Regions from separate parts of the Exiguobacterium sp. PvP048 genome, predicted to be linked through region 2. Evidence: a T-box and tRNA genes for the amino acid it is inferred to sense, from the RefSeq annotation. Region 2 holds a T-box; the other regions hold tRNA genes.

Region 1 (4,266 bases), on a different contig from region 2:
CTAAAATGGCACCGCCGATCAATAGGACGGCAGACAAGAAATGAGAACGCGACGGCAGACGTTTTGCCAAAATCGAATCAATCACGACACCAATCCATGTGAATTGGAAGAGGAGAATGATGGCGACTGAAGCGGAGACGGTTTGTAGGCTCTGATAATACAGGTAACCGGTCGTGCCGCTTGAAATCCCGATTGCCATTAAAGTAAGAGCTGTTTTCGGATTCAGACGAAGATTTTTTGACAGCAGGGCTAAGACAAAAATCATCAGCCATCCGAAGAAAAATTGACTTCCGGAAACAGCGGCTGAATTAAATCCTGCCTCGTAAGCCAGTTTGACGATTGTCGACAGGACGCCGTAACTAATGGCGCCGATTAAGACGAAAAGTGTTGCTTTTGAACGATTCATACAGATTCCTCCATGTTTTAGAACGCACAAAAAAGGTTGCAACGGGGCCTTGTCCAGGTTTTTTGGACAGGGTTTGGTTGCAACCTGTGTGAGTTATTTAATGTTGAGTCCAGCCTTTTTATAAAAGACGGGCTTTAATTCATTGTATCGGACGGTCAATCGATTAAAGGTTTTGAGTGCTTCTGTCGCTTGACGGGAAGTCCGGTTTAAATCAGCTGTCGCTTCGTCAATCTTAACGAAGTTCGGTTTTTCGGTCAAGTAGGAGAGCACTTTCTTTTCTGACGCGATTGCTGCCGTGTAACGTTTTAAAAACGTATCAAAAGCTTTCTCCCGCTCTTTAAAGGCCTTAATAAGAGCGGTCCCGTCTTTTTTAGCGGCGGGTAACGAAGATAAGCTGCCCGTTAGTTCCGAAAGATCCAACTCATCAAAAGCACGGGTACGAATGGTTTTTTCCTGCTTTAACAAATCGACACGATCTTGATTCGAAGCGGTTAATTCTTCCCGTTCATTTTGTGCCCGTTTGATGTCATCGGCTCCGGCTTCGAGAACGGCTTGATACGTATTAACGGAAATTTCGTCTTGGCGTGTCCGTTGTTCAGCAATCGCTGCGGCTTTTCGTTCAAACTTGGCCTGTTCTTCCAACTGGTTATATATCGAAGCAGCGGGATCGCTCGAGCAGGCACTGAGAAACAAGACGCCGAGACAAGTGAAACAGCTATTAAAAATCATCCGTTTTTTGATCATGAAAGTAACTCCTTACAAATTAGAGAATTTTGCGAAATTATACGGGATATGAAAGTCTTCATCATAGACGGAAAATTGATATCCTTTTTTCTTTAGTCCGGCGACGATCGCAGGCAATGCCCGCAATGTTTGCGGTTGTTCATGTAACAGGATGATTTCGACCGGATCTTCTGCCCGGTTGATAACGGTTTTCGCAACTTCTTTCGCACTGTCTTTGTAGTACCAGTCCATCGAATCGATCGACCAGTCCCACACCCGAAGTTTCGCCTGTTCGATCTCTTTTGCAATCGACTTGGTAATGCCGGGTGTTGATCCATAAGGAGGACGTGTCAACAACGGGCTGTGATTCGTCAGTTGGTTGATTTGTTTCTGTACCCGCAGCATCTCGGGAACATACTGCTTTTTCTTATACAACGTGTCGTAATCATGAGTTTCACTGTGTGGTCCGATGTAATGTCCAGCCTTTGCCATCGAGCGGACGACATCCGGTTGCTCATTGATGTTACTTCCGATCAAAAAGAAAGTCGCTTTAACTTCTTGTTCTTTTAATGATTTCAAGATGTCTGAAGTCAAAGCGGTCGGTCCGTCTTCAAATGTCAGATACGCCACTTTTTTAGTAATCCCGTTCCATTTCTCGACGCGTGCCTTGTCCAGGTTCGGAGTCGGAACTTCCTGTAAAGATTGGACGGTTTTTACGCTCGCTTGTTGTTGTGTCGAAGTCAAGTACTGATAAACGATGTAACCGCCAATCGGAAGAAGAATCAGCGCCAGCACGATCAAAAGCTTAGCGAAATACTTTCGTTTGGGTTTTCGGTATCTTGGACCAAGTCCGATGGGATTGCCTGAGTTGTATGAATCCATTGATGTCTGAGCTCCTTTACGGAAAATGTTATGAGTTAAATGTAACATTTTGTCTGTTTCATTTGTAACGAAAATATTACAAAAAGATGACTGGAGAACCTGTAATTCAAAAAAAGTTGATTAAGATAGAAATAATGTTATATTTTCAAACAAAAAAAGAAGTCCATCCGCTACGGTAGACTTCCTTCTTCAAGCAAATTTGCGATTAGTGTTCTGTAACAGCACACTCATCACATTCTGTTTTATACGATTCGCATTGTTCATCCATTTCTTTTCCGCAATGGGAGCAGGTTTTGACCGGAAGTTGACGGTAAAACTCGGGAGAGGTCTCTTGGTAAAGGGGTTGTTCCATGATTGTGTTCCTCCTCTTAGTATATGGATGTACCAGCAAACAACACTGAATTTATTTTATTGTACTAGTACAGAAGCGGTATGTCAATCTTTGTTTTATAACAGAAGATTCTTTAGCAAGTCTTGTCATATGACAGGTAAGCGTAGAGGATGATACGATAACATAGTAAACAGATGTACCTAGAGGGGGATCATTATGAATCAAACATTATCTGACACACTATCGATTTTGACAGAACGCCGGTCAGTTCGTCATTACGATGAGACATTCACGCTTTCACAAAAAGAAGTACAAGAATTGGTTGAATTGACGACAGCTGCGCCAAGTGCCTGGAACCTGCAACATTGGCATTTCGTTGCCTTCCATTCGGAAGAAGCGAAACAACGATTAGCTCCAATCGCTTACAATCAGCCGGCCATCAGTTCTTCTTCCGTCGTCATTGCCGTACTAGGGGATTTACAGGCAAACCGAAACTATAATCCGGTTTATGGACCAGCTGTAGAAGCAGGAGGCATGACGGAAGACTTGTTTGACTCGATCAAAGGACAAGTAGAAGGGGCTTATCAAAGCGAGGCTTACGCGAGAGATGCAGCCATGTCAAACGCAAGTTTAGCTGCGATGCAACTGATGCTAGTTGCTGAAGCAAAAGGACTCTCGACACTCGCGATGGGCGGATTCAATCACCAACTCTTTACAGAAACGTTTATTACAGACGAACGTTATGTCCCGGTCATGTTGATTGCTGTCGGGAAAGCAGTCGAAGACGCGAAAAAACGTCCGGCGCTCCGTTTACCGGTCGATCAAGTGACGACTATTCTATAAGTAAAAGAGAGGGGCTGAATCAACATTGAGTTCAGCCCCGTTCATTTTTATTTTTCATATTTTTTTAGAAAAGTACTTGTCAGATGGTTAGTTTCTTGCTATATTAATACATGTCCTAGCAAGTACATAACGTACTGCATCATGATTCTGTAGCTCAGCTGGGAGAGCGCTACCTTGACAGGGTAGAGGTCGCTGGTTCGAGCCCAGTCAGAATCATACCAAAAACCCGTTCATCCTTGGATGAGCGGGTTTTTTTGTTTTAATCATTGGTTTGAAGTTCATCTTCTGTCACCCATTTATGATTTTTAATCGTTTTTCCACCGGTTGTCGGTTTAAAATCGACCATATACACGGTTGTCTGATCGGCTTGATCAATGGTCGCTTTTGCACCATCCATCCCTTTCATGTGATCAGCCGCTAAAGTTACCTCATCACCTGCTTGCAACGGTGAAGCCGGAACCGGGTTGAGTTCTTCCTGAATCACCCATTTATGATTACTGACTTTTTTACCACCGTTCGTTGGTGTATAGCTGACTTCATATACTGTTGTATCAAATGAATCGACGATTGTTGCTTTTGCGCCATCCATCCCTTTCATATGATCAGAGGACAGAAGGACGTCTGATCCGTCTTTAAACTTCGGATTTTCAGCTTGTTTCAGTCCAGCGGGAATTTTCCCATCACTTGAATGCATCATCCCTGCATGGGAATCGTTCTTATTATCATGCGTATCGTGTGAAGTAGAGGAATTGGAATCAGATCCGCAGGCACCTAAACTTAGGACAGCAGAAAGAGCGAGTGATGTAACGAGTAGTTGTTTTTTCATGAAAATTGACCTCCTGTAGTAATTTGGTTATGTGACTACTATACCCGTGTTTCGTGCAGAAACCGTGCAGAAAGAGTGACAATTCAATTACCTGACTGAATGAGTCATTGGAAAAGTGTATCGTAATAGTGAAGAAAAAGGAGGAGCAGGGCGTGCGGCATATTTCATACTACATTGGTCTACTTTTTTTGACTGCCATTCTTGTCATCGGCGGCATTCTGTTCAGTACCCTCTATTTAAACCTTGTGAATCAAA
Region 2 (4,266 bases):
CCAGTTACAGAAGTCTTCCCAGATGAAGTGATAGAGGACACGACCGGCTTCCCCAAACTCATATTTGTCCGACAGACGCGTCACATCATCAATCGTCGTGTTCAGACGCGTCAGAATCCACTGGTCAGCCAGTGATTTTTCACCTGACAGATCAATCTGGTCGTATGTCAGTCCGTCCATGTTCATCAACGCAAACCGGCTTGCATTCCATAACTTGTTCGAGAAGTTCCATGTCGCTTCGATTTTTTCCCAGTAGAAACGTAAATCGTTCCCCGGTGTGGAACCGGTCGTTAAGAACCAGCGCAGTGAATCGGCACCGTATTTCTCGATGACATCCATCGGATCAATTCCGTTCCCGAGTGATTTGGACATTTTCCGTCCTTCCGAGTCACGGATCAACCCGTGGATCAAGACATCGTTGAATGGACGTTCGCCTGTGAATTCATACGATTGGAAGATCATCCGTGAGACCCAGAAAGCGATGATATCGTAACCCGTTACGAGTGTTGACGTCGGGAAGTACTTCTGATAGTCAGCTGCACCTTCGTTTGGCCAGCCCATCGTCGAGAACGGCCAAAGGGCGGATGAGAACCATGTATCCAGCACATCGTTGTCCTGTTCCCAGTTTTCGATGTCCGACGGTGCTTCTTTGCCGACGTACACTTCGCCCGTTTCTTTGTGGTACCAGGCCGGAATCCGGTGACCCCACCAAAGTTGACGGCTGACACACCAGTCACGGATGTTTTCCATCCAGCGGACATAGGTGTTTTCAAACCGTTGCGGGATGAAGTTGATTTTATCTTCGCCTTGCTGTTCCTGCAATGCTTTTTCAGCGAGCGGTTCCATTTTCACGAACCATTGGAGCGACAAGTACGGCTCAACAATCGCGTCCGACCGTTCCGAGTGACCAACGGAATGCAGATGCGGTTCGATCTTGATCAAGACACCTGATTCTTTTAAGTCTTCGACAATCTGCTTACGGCATTCGAATCGGTCCATACCTTCGTATTTCCCTGCATTTTCGTTCATCGTTCCGTCTTCGTTCATGACGAGGACACGCGGTAAGTCATGACGATTTCCGACTTCAAAGTCGTTCGGGTCATGAGCCGGTGTAATTTTAACGACACCGGTTCCGAACTCCATATCGACGTATTCATCAGCAACGATCGGGATTTCCCGGCCGACGATCGGTAACGTGATCGTTTTTCCGACGAGATGTGCATAACGCTCGTCTTTCGGGTTAACAGCAATCGCTGTATCGCCGAGCATCGTTTCCGGACGTGTCGTCGCCAGTTCAACGTGACCCGTTCCGTCCGTCAAAGGATAACTGAAGTGATAGAAAGCGCCTTCGATATCTTTATAAATAACTTCGATGTCTGAAATTGCTGTTTTCGTCGCCGGATCCCAGTTGACGATGTATTCGCCGCGGTAGATCAAGCCTTTTTCATATAATTTGACGAATACTTCCTGAACGGCCTCTGACAGTCCTTCGTCAAGCGTAAACCGTTCCCGTGAATAATCGAGTCCGAGTCCGAGTTTTGACCACTGCTCGCGAATCGTTGAAGCATATTCTTCTTTCCATGCCCATGATTGTTCAAGGAACTTCTCACGTCCCATTTCAAGACGCGATTTACCTTCTGCGCGGAGTTTCTGCTCGACTTTTGCCTGTGTCGCAATTCCGGCATGGTCCATTCCCGGCAGGTACAAGACGTCAAAGCCCTGCATCCGCTTCATCCGTGTCAGCATATCCTGAAGTGTTGTATCCCAAGCGTGACCAAGGTGCAATTTACCGGTAACGTTCGGCGGTGGGATAACGATTGTATACGGTGCTTTCTCCGGATCCTGATCAGCTTTAAAATATTCCCCTTTTATCCAAAAGTCGTACCATTTTTCTTCCGTCGCCTGCGGATCATATTTTGTCGGCATTGATAATTCCTGCATCTGAATCGCTCCTTTAGTCCATAATAAAAACGGCTTCTCTCGTCCTCATCTAAGGACGAAAGAAGCCGTTGCTCTTCCGCGGTACCACCTTAGTTCACTCTTGACAGAGTGCCCTCTAGTCCGCGTAACGTGCGGCAATCCGGATTCTGCTTGCTGTCGCTTACAGAACCAGCTCGTGGGGTGACCTTCGTCAGCACTTCCTGTCACATCTCTCAGCCAGTGGATGTGTTCTCTCATACAGTCCGGTTGTTGACTACTCTTCCCGTCATCGCTGTTTTCCAAATTATTCTTTCTTTATTTTATCCGAGACCTCTACGGCTCGTCAAGAACTGCTTAACGATTAAATTCGAGTTGTAATTCTTTGAATGTCAGCTCGACTGCTGCAATCGTCTGCTCGATATCGTCGTCCGTATGAACGGTCGACAGGAAGAGTCCTTCAAATTGTGACGGTGGTAAGAAGATACCACGTGCCGCCATTTTTTGATAATATGAGCGGAACATATCGAGGTTCGATGATTTTGCCTGTTCGAAGTTCGTCACCGGCTGATCCGTGAAGAAGACACCGAACATCGCACCGGCGCGGTTCGTCGTCAATGGAATATTGTATTTCGCAGCTGCTGCGAGATACCCTTCCGACAAACGGTTGGCTTTCCGGTCAAACTCTTCGTAGTGTTCCGGTTTCAGTTGCGTTAATGTCGCAAGTCCTGCCGCCATCGCAAGCGGATTACCTGATAATGTACCGGCTTGATAAATCGGACCTTGCGGCGCGATTTGTTCCATGATATCGCGACGTCCGCCGTAAGCACCGACCGGCATACCGCCACCGATGACCTTACCGAGACATGTGATATCCGGTGTGACACCGAAATGTCCTTGGGCACAATTGAAGCCGACGCGGAAACCGGTCATGACTTCATCAAAGATCAACAGTGTGCCGTGCTGTTCCGTGATTTCGCGCAGTCCTTCGAGGAAGCCCGGTTGTGGTGGAACGAAGCCCATATTGCCCGCTGCCGGTTCGACGATGACACCGGCGATATCGTCGCCGTGTTTTTCAAATGCAATCCGGACCGCATCCATGTCATTGTACGGCACCGTCAATGTCATACTGGCAATTTGTGCCGGTACACCCGGTGAATCCGGCAGTCCGAGTGTCGCAACACCTGATCCGGCTTTAATCAACAGTGAATCGCCGTGACCGTGATAACAGCCTTCGAATTTCAGGATTTTTGTTTTTCCTGTATATCCGCGTGCGAGACGAAGCGCAGCCATCGTCGCTTCCGTTCCGGAGTTGACCATCCGGACGACTTCAACCGACGGGACACGGCTGATGACGACTTCCGCCATCGCCGACTCGATTTCGGTTGGTGTGCCGTAGCTCCATCCACGTGTCGCCTGCTCTTGAATGGCAGCCGTCACGATCGGATCAGCATGACCAAGAATCATCGGTCCCCATGATAAAACATAGTCGATGTATTCTTTTCCGTCGATATCGTACAGACGTGATCCTTGCGCACGTTCTGCAAAAATCGGTGTCATGCCGACTGATTTATACGCGCGAACCGGGCTGTTGACACCGCCCGGCATGAGCGGTAAGGCCCGCTCAAACGCGGCTTTTGATTTTGAATTTTGATTCGTTAAGCTCATTTCGACCCCTCCAAGTAACGGCAAATGTCTTTCGCGAAATAGGTGATGATTAAATCGGCTCCGGCCCGTTTAAAGCCGAGCATCGTTTCCATGACAATACGTTCTTCGTCAATCCAGCCGTTTAACGCAGCAGCCTTGACCATCGCATATTCACCCGATACGTTATACGCGACGATTGGTAAGTCTACCCGTTCCCGGACATCCCGAATGATATCCATAAAGGCGAGAGCCGGTTTGACGATCATGAAGTCGGCACCCTGCTCGACATCTGCTGTCGCTTCACGGAATGCTTCCCGACGGTTAGCCGGATCCATTTGATACCCTTTGCGGTCCCCTTCACCAGGTGCCGAGTTTGCCGCATCACGGAACGGTCCGTAATAAGCGGAAGCATACTTGACGCCGTAACTCATGACCGGGATATGGCTGAATCCATTCTCATCGAGTCCTTGGCGGATCGCCGCGACAAATCCGTCCATCATGGAAGATGGTGCGATGATGTCGGCACCGGCACGCGCTTGAGACACTGCTGTTTGGACGTGCAACGGAAGTGACACATCGTTATCGACCGTTCCGTCGGCGACGATGCCGCAGTGTCCGGTTGACGTATATTCGCATAGACATGTATCCGCGATGACCGTCAGTTGCGGTGCGACTTTTTTAACGAGTCGCGTCGCTTCTTGA
Region 3 (4,266 bases), on a different contig from region 2:
AAGAAGGAAACAACTAAGATGATCGCTTTATGCGACAATGATTTTTCAATCAGTGTGCCGTACCACCGTTGTAAGACGCCTTCTTTTTCTTCCGCCGGTACCTTTTTAAAGGCGAACTTCGCTAAGATCGGTACAATTGTAATCGCGACAAGTAGGGAAGCGAGTAACGAGAAGATGATGGTTAAGGCGAACGGTAAGAAGAATTTACCGGTAATACCGCCGACAAAGCCGATCGGCAAGAAGACGACGACGGTCGTAAGCGTCGAAGACGTGATGGCCTTCAAGATTTCTTTTGTCGATTGTTCAATGACTTCATCCGTCATCCCGCCATCCGACTTGCGGACCCGCCGGAAGATATTTTCGATGACGACGATACTGTCATCGACGACCCGACCAACAGCGACGGCCATCCCACCGAGTGTCATGATGTTCAGTGAAATATCCTGCCAGTTCAAGAAAATGGCTGCAATCAAAAGCGACAACGGAATCGAGACGATTGCAATGATCGTCGCCCGGATATTACGTAAGAACAGCAGAACGGCGAGTGAAGCAAACAGCGCACCGAGCAATCCTTCTTTTACTAGTGTTGCAACAGATTCTTCAATATCTTTTGCAGAATCAATCCCGATCGTATAATCGATTTGGTCATCGTATTTGTTTAAGATTTTTGTGACACCATCGGCGATTTCAACCGTATTAGCATCCTGTTTTTTCGTAATGGCCATCGAGAGAGAATCTTTTAAATCATAACGTGTTTTTTCACTTTGCTTCGAGACAGCTTTAATGGTAGCGATGTCTGAAAGACGAACCGGTTCCGCTTGTTCTGTCGGAGCACCCGTTTCGCCGGTAGCACCAGCCGGGGGTCCTGATTGGGCAGGTTGACCCTGGCCGCCGGAAGCAGCACCGGAAGCAACACTTGACGTCAATTGAAGATTTTTTAATTTATCCAAGTTTTCCAGTTTTTCTTCGACCCGGATCGGAATCTTCGAATCACCTTCTGCGAGCTGACCAGACGGGAAGGAAACATATTTGGCATTGATTTGTTCTTTAATGCTTGATAACGATAAACCGGCCGCTGTTGCCTTTTTGTTGTCGACAGTAATCTGGACTAAATCATCTTTGTAACCACCAACAGAAACACTGTTGATGCCCGGAATTTTATTCAGTTCCGGTTCGATTTCATTTTTTAGAAGGGACTCAATCTCTTTTCCGTCTTTACTAAAGAAGGAAATGTTGTAGATTGGGAACGATCCAAATGAGAAGCGGTTTAACTTCGTTGTCGCTTCTTCCGGAAGGTTAGCATCCTGGATCGCAGCATCGATTTGTTGTTCGACCTTGTCCATATCGGTATCAAATGGGAATTCGATATTGATGATCCCGATACTTTCATAAGCAGAGCTCGTGATTTTTGTCGAGCCCTCGATCCCTTTCAGTGCTGTCTCGAGTTTTGAGACGACCTGTTTATCGACATCATCCGGAGATGCGCCTGGATACACAGCTTCTACTGAAATTTGAGGAAATTCAATTTCAGGAAATTGATCCACTTTAAGCTGAGAAAACGAATATACGCCGCCCAAAACTAATAAAATAGCAATAATAAATACAGCGACAGAGTTCTTTAAACTAAACCTTGTTAAAAAATTCAACAGTTACCCCTCCTTTATTTTATATGTGCTTATTTACATAGTAGAGGACGAAACGAAACCCTGCAACTTTGAACTGTAGAGCAGAAAGAAAAAATATAATAAAAAAAATCAGAGAAAAGTCTTTACAGTTTTCAATATGTTGCTATAATAAACATATACCCAGGACACACGATCATGATTCTGTAGCTCAGCTGGGAGAGCGCTACCTTGACAGGGTAGAGGTCGCTGGTTCGAGCCCAGTCAGAATCATACCGAGCTCCCGTTCATCACACGATGAACGGGAGTTTTTTCATGTAAAAAAGCTGTTCCTTCATTATATGAGGGAACAGCAACGTGAGCACCTATTGAATTTCTAATCGAAGGTCGCCCATCTTTGTCCAACCGGCCATCGTCGTCATGCGGTAAAAGACGAGCGTCAAGACACCGGGAAGGACGACGCCGGTTGCAAAAAAGATCAGGAACGCATTAAAACCCTGATTAACGAAGATGTTGAGTGGGGCAATCATTGAATTTAATCCGAGACCCGCAAGTTCATAAGGGACTTCAAGTGAAAGAACAAGTGTGGCGATGGGTGCCGAGATCATCGCGGCCAGGAACGGAGCGACGACAAGTCTTGGATTCTTAACGATGTTCGGAAACTGAACCTTTGGTGTGACGAAGAACGAAGCAATCAAACCGCCGGGATCTGTTTGACGATATGCCATCAATGTAAATCCGACAAACTGAGCTGAACAACCGATTAAAGCAGCGGCACTGGCGACCGGGTCGAGTTGAAGGGCGATTGCGAGTGCAGCCGATGAAGCGGGTGACATCAATAAGACACTAAAGATAAGAGCAATAACAAGCGATGTTGCAATCGGTGAAGACTCGACGGACGCAGTAACCATTGCGCTGAATCGTGTGAGGAGAGGTGTTGTGACGGCAGCGGCACCAAGACCGGTAAAACCGCCGGCGAGAACAGCACTGACCGGGATGACCATCATGTCGAATTTTGTTTTCCCTGTCATCCGTTTTCCGACGAAGACGGCCACAGCAGCTGCGAGTAACGCACTGATTGGTTGACCCGGTACGAGGACAAGACCGGCATCCGTCGGTTGAAGTGCGGCTCCGCCAATCGTCGCGGCAATCATCGCACTGAATAAGACTAAGGTGTTTCCGCCAAGCTGATAAGCAATTCCGGCTCCGAGTGCGGGGGCGAGTAAGACTTTGGCGACGCCGCCGATTGTCAGTAACATTTCAATATGTAAGAGATTTCCGAACGTCTCAATCAATAATCCTACCCCTAACGTCACTAACACGGCATTTGCCATCCCGGCAGATACTTTCACCATTCGATCCATCGCATATTCTTTCAACTCACTCATCCTCTCTCTATTTCGCTTTGCCATGAAAAAAACCTATCCGGTATCGGATAGGCGCCAGTATTCCTGCGGGCGCCTCATTCGATGCATCGAAAGGAGGGCCCAAAATCAATTCCGAAAATCAGCGGAAAAGGTTTCAGTCCCTCGAGCATAGAATAATCAGTCGGCCAGTAATGTGGTTTACATACATAAAGTGTATTCCCCTCTCCGTGAATTTTTCTAAGCCTAACACGGGTAAGATGAATAATCAATATTTTCTGACAATTTATTTTTCGTGATTTTTGAACTTAAAATCAGGGGAAAGATAAGAATGGCATAAGTTGAACATTGGAGGCGGTTTCATGAAATTTGCAGTCATTACGGATATTCACGGCAATGCAACGGCATTAGAAGCAGTTTTAAAAAGAATAACGGAAGAAGCAGATGTCTCAGAAATTTTCTGTCTCGGAGATTTGATTGGCATCGGACCACAAACGAATGAAGTCATCGAAATTGTGCGATCGACACCACACATGACGACCATCAGCGGAAATCATGACGAAAATGTCCTTGCGTTGATCCATGGTCAAAAATATCCGGATAGTTACCGTCATGCGAAAAAACATCATCAATGGATTGCCGATCAGTTAACACCGGACAATCAACGTTTTTTGGAGCAGCTCCCAAGAACCGTCCGAAAAACATTTTCGGAACAGGAAGCATTGTTTACACATTATGCGTATCTGGATGAAACAAAAGCGATTGGAGAGGAACCGTTGGCAGATACGGTGGACGGAACAGAACAATCCCTGCCCGAGCTCTTTAAAGGCGAGCAGGCGAGTCTGATTTGCTTTGGGCATCATCATCCGAAACAGTTGGTCCGGGCGATGGGGATAACTTACCTGAATCCGGGGGCGCTAGGCTGTCAGCCGGAAGCTGTAGCACCATTTGCGGTAGTCGAACTGAACAGCGGAGAGTGGAACGTGAATGTCATTGAAGTGAAGTACGATGACCGACCGTACCTTGAAGCGTTTAATGCGGCACCGATGCCGGAAAAAGAACTGTTGCGTAAACTGTTTTTAGGCGGAAGAACATGAAAAAACGATCCGCTTGAATAAGCACGGATCGTTCGATGGATGACACATGTGATTATAAAAAACGGCTTACAAGAACGAGCATTAAAGGGACGGCGATAAGTAAAATCCCGATGATCCGTTTCGTCCGGCTTCGTTTCCATTGAAAGGCAAGCCCGAGGAAAGGGGATACAAGAAATCCGATAA

Evidence for each region. The T-box of region 2 lies ahead of ABIC15_RS02000 (valine--tRNA ligase). A T-box ahead of a tRNA ligase gene usually reads a tRNA of that ligase, here a tRNA-Val.
Region 1: it has a tRNA-Val gene. The T-box ahead of ABIC15_RS02000 (valine--tRNA ligase) is inferred to sense a tRNA for this amino acid. The anticodon was not compared.
Region 3: it has a tRNA-Val gene. The T-box ahead of ABIC15_RS02000 (valine--tRNA ligase) is inferred to sense a tRNA for this amino acid. The anticodon was not compared.

The regions. Positions count from the first base shown of each region.
Region 1 is NZ_JBEPSU010000004.1:121,778-126,043, reverse strand. It holds gene ABIC15_RS10040 (EamA family transporter) at 1-406, opposite strand, end outside; gene ABIC15_RS10035 (YkyA family protein) at 500-1,150, opposite strand; gene ABIC15_RS10030 (polysaccharide deacetylase family protein) at 1,163-2,011, opposite strand; gene yhfH (protein YhfH) at 2,217-2,363, opposite strand; gene ABIC15_RS10020 (nitroreductase family protein) at 2,559-3,185, shown strand; tRNA gene ABIC15_RS10015 (tRNA-Val) at 3,329-3,401, shown strand; gene ABIC15_RS10010 (YdhK family protein) at 3,445-4,011, opposite strand; gene ABIC15_RS10005 (sensor histidine kinase) at 4,164-4,266, shown strand, end outside.
Region 2 is NZ_JBEPSU010000001.1:390,983-395,248, forward strand. It holds gene ABIC15_RS02000 (valine--tRNA ligase) at 1-1,947, opposite strand, end outside; T-box leader at 1,990-2,219, opposite strand; gene hemL (glutamate-1-semialdehyde 2,1-aminomutase) at 2,275-3,585, opposite strand; gene hemB (porphobilinogen synthase) at 3,582-4,266, opposite strand, start outside.
Region 3 is NZ_JBEPSU010000004.1:109,772-114,037, reverse strand. It holds gene ABIC15_RS09970 (efflux RND transporter permease subunit) at 1-1,646, opposite strand, end outside; tRNA gene ABIC15_RS09965 (tRNA-Val) at 1,823-1,895, shown strand; gene ABIC15_RS09960 (PTS sugar transporter subunit IIC) at 1,988-3,010, opposite strand; gene ABIC15_RS09955 (metallophosphoesterase family protein) at 3,349-4,083, shown strand; gene ABIC15_RS09950 (hypothetical protein) at 4,136-4,266, opposite strand, start outside.